DNA from 3 places in the Micromonospora sp. NPDC005220 genome. Region 3 is predicted to be linked to each of the others. Evidence: predicted binding sites of a transcription regulator. Region 3 holds the regulator's gene; each other region holds the start of a gene.
The links. The regulator HrcA, encoded in region 3, represses chaperone genes, less so after heat shock. The targets are predictions, from matches to a motif close to GGTTNGCACNCTCNNNNNGAGNGTGCNAACC.

Region 1 (3,254 bases), on a different contig from region 3:
CGTTGCCCCAGTCGAGGTCAGCGACCTTCTGCGTCACCACGTAGCCGTCGTGACCGGCGTTCTGGGCGATCCAGCGCAGCGGCTCGACGAGCGCCTTGCGCACGACCGAGACGCCGATCTTCTCGTCACCGGTGAAGCCGAGGTCGTCGTCCAGCACCGAGCGGATCTGCACCAGGGCGGCGCCGCCGCCGGGCACAGTGCCCTCCTCGACCGCCGCCTTGGTCGCCGCGATGGCGTCCTCGATGCGGTGCTTGCGCTCCTTCATCTCGACCTCGGTCGCCGCGCCGGCCTTGATGACGGCGATGCCACCGGAGAGCTTCGCCAGCCGCTCGGCGAGCTTCTCCCGGTCCCAGTCGGAGTCGGAAGCCTCGATCTCCTTGCGGATCTGGGACACCCGGTCGGCAACGTCGGCCTTCTGGCCACCGCCGTCGACGATCGTGGTGTTCTCCTTGTCGACCACGACCCGCCGGGCGCTGCCGAGCACCTCCAGGCCGACCTGGTCGAGCTTGTAGCCCAGCTCCGGGGCGACCAGTTCGGCGCCCGTGGAGATCGCGATGTCCTGGAGCATCGCCTTGCGCCGGTCACCGAAGCCCGGGGCCTTGACCGCGCAGACCTTGAGGGTCTTGCGCAGCGAGTTGACCACCAGGGTGGAGAGCGCCTGGCCGTCCACGTCCTCGGCGATGATCAGGAGGGGCTTGCTGTTCTGCAGGACCTTCTCCAACAGCGGCAGCAGCTCCTCGATCGCCGAGATCTTCTGGGTGGTGACCAGGATGTACGCGTCCTCAAGGACGGACTCCTGACCCTCCAGGTCGGTGACGAAGTTCGGCGAGATGAAGCCCTTGTCGAACTGGAGCCCCTCGGTCACGTCCAGTTCGGTGGTGAGCATCGAGCCTTCCTCGACGGTGATGACACCGTCGCGGCCGACGCGCTCCATCGCCTCGGCGATCAGATCGCCGATCGTGGAGTCCTGTGCGGAGATCGTCGCCACGTTCGCGATCGACTCCTTGCTGGTGACCTCGGCGGCACGGCCGAGCAGCGCCTCGGAGACCTTGACGGCCGCCGCGTCGATGCCCCGCTTGAGGCCGGCCGGGTTGGTCCCGGCGGTCACGTTGCGCAGACCCTCGCGAACCATCGCCTGGGCCAGCACGGTCGCGGTGGTGGTCCCGTCGCCGGCGACGTCGTTGGTCTTGGTCGCCACCTCCTTGACCAACTGCGCGCCAAGGTTCTCGTACGGGTTGGTGAGCTCGATCTCCTTGGCGATGGTCACACCATCGTTGGTGATCGTCGGCGCACCGAATTTCTTGTCCAGGACGACGTTGCGCCCGCGCGGGCCGAGGGTGACCTTGACCACGTCCGCGAGGGCGTTGACACCGTGCTCCAGCAGGTGCCGGGCGTCGTCCGAGAAGCTCAGGATCTTCGCCATATATGTCCCTTCGAAGCGCCATTGCCCCGGCCCGGCGAGCCGGACCGGGGCAGTGGCACTGATCGGTTGCTTACTTCTCGATGACCGCGAGGACGTCGCGGGCGGAGAGCACCAGGTACTCCTCGCCGGCGTACTTGACCTCGGTGCCGCCGTACTTCGAATAAAGAACGGTGTCGCCGACCTGCACGTCAACCGGAACCCGGTTGCCGTTGTCGTCGACGCGCCCCGGGCCCACAGCGAGGACAGTGCCCTCCTGCGGCTTCTCCTTGGCGGTGTCGGGGATCACGATGCCCGACGCCGTGGTGGTCTCAGCCTCGTTCGCCTGGACCACGATGCGGTCCTCGAGCGGCTTGATAGCAACCTTGGTCGCGGTAGTCACGGGCATACCCTCCTGGGGTACTGGTTTCGTTGCTGGCCAGCGGGGCTGACCAGCGTCAATCTGCCTCATGCCACCGGGCGGTGCCGTCGTCGCGGGTGCCGGTCCGCCTGGCGTGCGCACCCGGGTCGCGAGACCCGGAAGCTGGCACCCTCAGGGCGAGAGTGCTAATCGCAGGTTATTCGCTGGCTAGCACTCCGTCAAGGAGAGTGCCAGCGCGTCGCGCCCCGACGGCCAGGATTTCCTGGTCGACCGGGACAATGACCGGGTGGATCTCGAACAGCTGGCGGCGCTGCGTACCCCTGAGGGGTCGGCCGCGCTCACGGCGGCGGCCGGGCTGGCCGGCGGTGATCCACTGGCTGCGGCGTCGGCGCTGCGGGCGGCCGGGGTGCCGCCGACGTTGGCCGCGGCGGCGCTCACCCAGGCCGAGCTGCGCCACCGGGCGGTGGGCAAGTTCGGCTCGGCCGCCGCTGGGATGTTCCTCACCCGCCCCGGCCTGGAGCAGGCCACCCGGCGGGTGGTCGCCGACCGGCGGGCCGCCCGGTTGTCCGCGGCCGGCGTGCGCACCCTGGCCGACCTCGGGTGCGGGCTCGGAGCCGACGCGCTGGCCGCCGCCCGTGCCGGCATCCGGGTGTACGGGGTGGAGGCCGACCCGGTGACCGCGGCGATGGCCGCCGCCAACGCCGAGGCGGCCGGGCTGGCCGAGCTGTTCACTGTCGAGTGCGGCGACGCGACCGGGTTCGACGTGTCAGGGGTCGACGGGGTCTTCTGCGATCCGGCCCGCCGCGCGACCGGCACCGGGCGACGGATCTTCGACCCGCGCGCCTACTCGCCACCGTGGGACTTCGTCACCGGGCTGGCCGAGCGGGTGCCGCGCACCGTGGTGAAGGTGGCGCCGGGCCTGGACCACGCGCTCATCCCGGCCGGGGCAGAGGCCGAGTGGGTCAGCGTGGACGGCGACCTGGTCGAGGCGGCGCTCTGGTGCGGCGAGCTGGCCGAGGTGCCCCGCCGCGCCAGCGTGTACCGGACGGAGATCCACCAGCTCACCGGCTCGGGCGACACGGAGGCGCCGGTCGGGCCCCCGCGCCGCTACCTGTACGACCCGGACCCCGCCGTGGTCCGCGCGCACCTCGTCGCCGAACTGGCCACCGAACTGGACGCCACCCTGGCCGATCCGAGCATCGCCTACCTCTACGCCGACCAGCCGATCCGCACCCCGTACGCGCGCTGCCTGGAGATCACCGACGTGCTGCCGTTCTCGCTCAAGCGCCTGCGGGCGCTGTTGCGCGACCGTCGGGTGGGCCGGGTGGAGATCCTCAAGCGAGGTTCGGCGCTCACCCCGGAGCAGCTCCGACGGGACCTTCGGCTGGCCGGGGACGCCGCGGCGAGCTTGGTTCTCACCCGCGTCGCCGGGGCGCCGACCGTGCTGATCGGCCGCCCGGTCGACTAGGTTCG
Region 2 (3,254 bases), on a different contig from region 3:
CGGCGTTCTGCAGCGCCGAGCGCGTCACCTTGGCCGGGTCGATGATGCCCGCGGCCAGCAGGTCGACGTACTCGCCGTTGGCGGCGTTGAGACCGTGACCCGCTTCGAGGTTACGGACCTTCTCCACCACGACGCCGCCCTCAAGGCCGGCGTTGACGGCGATCTGCCGCAGCGGGGCGTCCAGCGCGACCTTGACGATGTTCGCACCGGTCGCCTCGTCGCCGACCAGGTCGAGCTTGTCGAAGGCGGTCTTGCCGGCCTGCACCAGCGCGACGCCACCACCCGGGACGATGCCCTCCTCGACGGCGGCCTTCGCGTTGCGAACGGCGTCCTCGATGCGGTGCTTGCGCTCCTTGAGCTCGACCTCGGTGGCCGCGCCGACCTTGATCACCGCAACGCCGCCGGCCAGCTTGGCCAGCCGCTCCTGCAGCTTCTCGCGGTCGTAGTCGGAGTCGCTCTTGTCGATCTCGGCCCGGATCTGGTTGACCCGGCCCTGGATCTGCTCGCCGTCACCGGCACCGTCGACGATGGTGGTCTCGTCCTTGGTCACCACGACCTTGCGGGCGCGGCCCAGCATGTCGAGGCTGGCGGCGTCGAGCTTGAGGCCGACCTCCTCGCTGATGACCTGGCCACCGGTGAGGATGGCGATGTCGGTCAGCATGGCCTTGCGGCGGTCACCGAAGCCCGGCGCCTTGACGGCGACCGACTTGAAGGTGCCACGGACCTTGTTGACCACCAGGGTGGCGAGGGCCTCGCCCTCCAGGTCCTCGGCGATGATCAGCAGCGGCTTGCCCGACTGCATGACCTTCTCCAGGATCGGGAGCAGGTCCTTCACCGACGAGATCTTGCTGTTGGCGATCAGGATGTACGGGTCGTCGAAGACGGCCTCCATACGCTCCGGGTCGGTCATGAAGTAGGCCGAGATGTAGCCCTTGTCGAAGCGCATACCCTCGGTGAGCTCCAGCTCCAGCCCGAAGGTGTTGCTCTCCTCGACGGTGATGACGCCTTCCTTGCCGACCTTGTCCATCGCCTCGGCGATGATCTCGCCGACGGTGCTGTCGCCAGCGGAGATGGAGGCGGTGGAGGCGATCTGCTCCTTGGTCTCGACGTCCTTGGCGAGCTTGGACAGCTCCTCCGAGACGCTCGCGACCGCAGCCTCGATGCCCCGCTTCAGGGCCATCGGGTTGGCGCCGGCGGCCACGTTACGCAGGCCCTCGCGAACCAGGGCCTGGGCCAGGACGGTCGCCGTCGTCGTGCCGTCACCGGCAACGTCGTCGGTCTTCTTCGCGACCTCCTTGACCAGCTCAGCGCCGATCTTCTCGTACGGGTCCTCGAGCTCGATCTCCTTGGCGATGCTCACACCATCGTTGGTGATGGTGGGGGCACCCCACTTCTTCTCGAGCACGACGTTGCGGCCCTTCGGGCCGAGGGTCACCTTTACGGCGTCGGCGAGCTGGTTCATGCCACGCTCGAGGCCGCGGCGCGCCTCTTCGTCGAACGCGATCATCTTTGCCATACGGCGTTGTCCTCCTGGACACTCACGGCCACCCGAGTGTGTGTCCCGGATGGGCCGCCTGGTGTACGCACCTTGGGACGTCGCCACCAGGCGACGACGACGTCCTTCGGCCGGGCCGGATAGCCCGCGACGACCGGCCATGTGCCGCCCCGGCGTCTCCACGCCGGTGCAACCTGGCCCCACCGTCCCGACCGCTGGCACTCACGGTACGCGAGTGCCAATGACTTGTTTAGCACTCTCCCCTGCCGAGTGCAAGCACGATGGGGCCGCTCAGCCGAGTTCCGCAGCCAGTCCGGCAGTGTTCACCGGCGCCTCATGGGCCCTCTGCTCGGCGTACGTCACCAGCAGACCGATCATCTGGGCGAGGTGCGCCGGCAGAGCCAGCACGGCGGTGATCGCGATCACCACCACCGCCCCGGCGGCAGTACCCGCCGAGGCGAACGGATCCGTTCCGAGCGCGGAGGTGCCCACCCCCTCCAGGGCACCGGGGATCAGGGTGCCGACGATCACCGCCAGGGCCACCAGCGCCACCCGACCGAGCAGCAGACCGAGCCGGTCGTGGAACATCCGGAACGACCGACCGATCGGGTTGTGGCGTTCGAAGAGATAGACCGGGCCGGCCATGCTCAGCGCGAAGGCCAGGTAGATGCCCGGCAGCACGCAGAAGCAGAGGCCGACGCCGATCAGCAGGCCGATCAACAGAGTCCAGCCCCACAACCCGAGCGCCCGACGCAGGCCGTAGCGCAGCGCCGCATCCAGGCCGGCCGGCTGACCGGCCGCCTGCCGGGTGATCACCCAGGTGCCGGCGGCCCACCCGACGGCCTGCACCAACCCGACCACCAGGCTGCCGCCGACCAGCACGAGCAGAAGGTTCAGCAGCTCGGTGGCGAAGTTGTCCGGCAGCGCCGGACTCGGACTCGACTCGGCCTGAACCGCCCAGTTCGCCGACGGGTCCAGCCCGAGGGAGATCACCGAGAGCACCGCCGCCGGCAGCACCTGGGTGAGCAGCATGATCGGCACCAACTGCCGCCAGCCTCGGCGCAGCGCTCCCGCACACCGGTTGAACCAGCCGCCGAGGCCGGCACCGGGCGGCGTGACCAGGGCGTCGTTCGGATCGAACCCGTAACCCGCCGGGTACCAGCCGACCGGCGGCCCCGGATACCACGGCTGCCCGCCGTAGGGACCCGACCCGGGCGGATAGCCCCCGGTGGGCGGAAACGCCCAGCCCTGCGGCGGCGGGGCCGCACCCCAGGCACCCTGCGCGGGGTCCCAGCCGGGCGGTGGACCGGCGTGGTCGGCGGGTGGGCCAGCCGGAGGCAGACCGGGCGCCCAGCCGGGCGGCGGACCGGAGTGGCCGGGGCTGCCGGCGGGCGAGGACGAGTCGGACGGCTCCCCCGGCCCGGAGGACGGAGTGGGTGGGGGTGGCTGGTCGGTCATGAACGCTCCTCGGCATCGGCTGGAACGGTTCACGATCTTCCCGGCTGCGCGCCCCTGCCGCAGCCCCGACTCACTTGGGCCGGCCGGCCAGAAAGCTCAGCCGATGACGCGTACGTGCTCTGCCTGCGGGCCCTTCTGGCCCTGGGCGATCTCGAACTCGACCCGCTGGCCGTCGTCCAGCGCCTTGTAACCGTCCATCTCGATCGCGGAGAAATGGACGAACACGTCCTGACCGCCGTCGACGGCGATGAAGCCGTAGCCCTTTTCGGCGTTGAACCACTTCACGGAGCCCTGTGCCACG
Region 3 (3,254 bases):
AAGCCGCCCTGCTTGGACAACTCGGCGACCTCCTCACCACGGGTCTTCGCGAAGTCGCGCAGCATCTTCTCCTGGTCCGGGTCGAGCTTGGTGGGCGTCCGCACGTCCAGGTGCACGTAGAGGTCGCCCCGGCCGGTGCCGCGCAGGTGCGGCACACCCCGGGCGCGCAGTCGCAGCGTGCTGGCCGGCTGGGTGCCGGCCTTGACGTCGACGGTCTCCTCGCTGTCCAGCGTCTTTATGGTCAGCCGGGTGCCCAGCGCCGCCGCCGTCATCGGCACGGTGACCCGGCAGTGCAGGTCGTCGCCCTTGCGGGAGTACACGTCGTGCGGGCGCTCGTGGATCTCCACGTAGAGGTCGCCGGCGGTGCCGCCACCGGGGCCGACCTCGCCCTGCTGGGCCAACCGGATCCGCATGCCGTCCTCGACGCCGGCCGGGATCTTGACGGTCAGCGAGCGGCGGGTACGCACCCGGCCGTCGCCGGCGCAGGTGGGGCAGGGGTGCGGGATGGTGGTGCCGTAGCCCTGGCACACGGTGCACGGCCGGGCGGAGACCACCTGGCCGAGGAAGGTGCGCTGCACCGACTGCACCTCGCCCCGACCGCCGCACGCCTCACAGGTCGCCAGGTGGGTGCCGGCGGCGGTGCCGGCGCCGGAGCAGGTGGTGCAGAGCACAGCGGTGTCGACGGTGATCGGGGCCTCGACGCCGAACGCCGTCTCGTGCAGGTCGAGTTCGAGTCGCAGGATCGCGTCGGCGCCCGGCCGGGTCCGCGGCCGTGGGCCACGGGCGCCAGCGCCGGCACCGCCGAAGAAGGCGTCCATGATGTCCTGGAAACCGACGAACGGGCCGGCGCCTCCGGGGCCGCCCGGGCCGCCGGCGCCGCCACCACCCGGGGCGAGCGGGTCGCCACCGAGGTCGACGATCTGCCGCTTCCGGTCGTCCGAGAGGACCTCGTACGCGGCGTTGATGTCCTTGAACTTCTCCTGAGCCTCCGGGTCCGGATTGACGTCCGGGTGGAACTGGCGCGCCAGCTTGCGGTAGGCACGCTTGATCTCGTCATCGGAGGCTTCCCGGCTCACACCGAGAATGCCGTAGTAGTCCCTGGCCACTGCGTTCCGTGTCCTCATGTTCGTCTCGCGTTGCGCCGGTCGGCGGCCGCAGCCGGCCGCGTCGGCCCTGACCAATCAGTTCTGGGCCAGCAACTCGCCCACGTAGCGTGCCACGGCGCGCACCGTGGCGATGTTGCCGGGGTAGTCCATCCGGGTGGGCCCCAGCACCCCCAGGCCGCCCACGATGGTGGTGCCCGGGCCGTACCCGGTGCTGACCACCGAGGCGGCGCGCAGGTTGTCGAACTCGTTCTCGTCGCCGATCAGCACCCGGGTCGTGCTCGGCTCGGTCTCACCGATGAGCTTGAGCAGCACGACCTCCTCCTCCAGAGCCTCGAGGATCGGCCGCAGCGAGCCCTGGAAGTCGAGCAGGCCGCCCCGGGTGAGGTTCGCGGTGCCGGCGAGCGCGATCCGCTCCTCGTGCCGCTCGACAAGCGTCTCCAGCAGCACTGTGGCGAGCGTCGTCATGGTCGGGCGCAGCCCGGTCGGCGCTTCCTCGACCAGCGCCTGCACCAGCGGTGGCGTCTCGGAGAGCCGGGCGTTGGCGAGCTTCTCGTTGATCAGTCGGCGCAGGTCGGTGACGTCGTCGGCGGGCACCGGGCCGGGCAGCTCAACGAGTCGCTGCTCCACCCGCCCGGTGTCCGCGATCATGACGAGCATCAGCCGGGTGGTGGAGATCGGCACCAGCTCCAGGTGACGCACCGAGGAGCGGGCCAGGCTCGGGTACTGCACGACGGCGACCTGCCGGGTCAGCTGGGCGAGCAGGCGTACCGTGCGGTGCACCACGTCGTCGAGGTCGACCGCGCCGACCAGGAAGCGCTCGATGGCCCGGCGCTCGGCCGGGCTCAGCGGCTTGACCCGGGACAACCGGTCGACGAAGAGCCGGTACCCGCGGTCGGTGGGCACCCGGCCGGCACTGGTGTGCGGCTGCCGGATGTAGCCCTCCTCCTCCAGCACGGCCATGTCGTTGCGGACCGTGGCCGGGGAGACCCCGAGCTGGTGCCGCTCGACCAACGCCTTGCTGCCGACCGGCTCCTGGGTGGAGACGTAGTCTTCGACGATGGCGCGGAGCACTGCGAGTTTCCGGTCGTCGAGACCCATCCTCCGCACCTCCTGTCGCACGTCGGCCGCCGGCGCTCTGGGCCGGCCGGGCCGTCCTGGCACTCGACTGTAGCGAGTGCCAGTCTACGTCGGCAGGCCCGCCGACGCGATGATCAACGGCCACCCGTCGGTGCGGCCCACGCCACCCCCGCTGGGCCGATCGGCCCCCACGGCGCGGCGGTGTCGCTCTGGTGCGGCGTTGCCACCGGCCCCTACCGTGACATCCATGACTGAACCTCCTCGCCCTCCCGGACCGGGCGACCCCGGCAACTACCCGCCGGAGCCCACCTTTCCGGGCCCGTTCCCGTCGGCCGAGCCGCCCACCGCACCACTGTCCGGGGCACCCGGCCCGGCCGGCTATCCCCCGCCCGGTGGCTATCCGCCGCCCACCGGTGACCAACCGCCGTCAGGCGGCTACCCTCCGGCAGGCGGCTACCCGCCGCCCGGGGGCTATCCCCCACCTGGCGGCTACCCGGCCGGCGGGGCCTACGGCGGCCCCGGCGGCGGTTACGCCAACAACGAGGACAAGACCTGGGCCCTGGTCGCGCACTTCGGCGGCGCAGCCGGGATGATCATCAGCGGCGGTGTGCTGGGCTGGATCGCCCCGTTGGTGGCGATGCTGGCCCGAGGCAACCAGTCCCCCACGGTCCGCGCGCACGCCGTCACGGCGCTCAACTTCCAGCTCCTCTGGTCGATCATCGGCCTGGTCGGCTGGGTGCTGTCCTGCATCGTGATCGGCTTCATCGGGGTCGGGGCTGCCCTCATCCTCGGTGCCGTGTTCGGCATCATCGCCGGCATCAAGGCCAACGAGGGGCAGCTCTACCGCTACCCGCTCTCCGCCAACTTCATCAAGTGAACCGGGCCGGCCGCTCCCCCGGCCGGTCCGGAACACCGCTGCCCTCATCCGGGGGCAGCGGGCCTGCTCAGGGCAGCAGGTCGCGGACCACCGCGTCGGCCAGCAGGCGGCCGCGCAGGGTGAGCACGGCCCGGCCGGCCGCGTACGCGTCGGCAGCCAGCAGGCCGTCGGCCAGCGCCCGCTCGGCACCGGCC

Region 1: the regulator HrcA is predicted to act here: its motif matches at 1,942-1,972, upstream of groES (co-chaperone GroES).
Region 2: the regulator HrcA is predicted to act here: its motif matches at 1,709-1,739, upstream of groL (chaperonin GroEL).

What each region holds. Positions count from the first base shown of each region.
Region 1 covers NZ_JBEXHP010000137.1:9,036-12,289, reverse strand. The annotation lists gene groL (chaperonin GroEL) at 1-1,423, opposite strand, end outside; gene groES (co-chaperone GroES) at 1,494-1,808, opposite strand; gene ABZU52_RS29180 (methyltransferase domain-containing protein) at 2,068-3,249, shown strand.
Region 2 covers NZ_JBEXHP010000099.1:16,442-19,695, forward strand. The annotation lists gene groL (chaperonin GroEL) at 1-1,516, opposite strand, end outside; gene ABZU52_RS26155 (hypothetical protein) at 1,787-2,953, opposite strand; gene ABZU52_RS26160 (cold-shock protein) at 3,050-3,253, opposite strand.
Region 3 covers NZ_JBEXHP010000084.1:12,034-15,287, forward strand. The annotation lists gene dnaJ (molecular chaperone DnaJ) at 1-1,106, opposite strand, end outside; gene hrcA (heat-inducible transcriptional repressor HrcA) at 1,182-2,204, opposite strand; gene ABZU52_RS24460 (DUF4870 domain-containing protein) at 2,431-3,060, shown strand; gene hemW (radical SAM family heme chaperone HemW) at 3,128-3,254, opposite strand, start outside.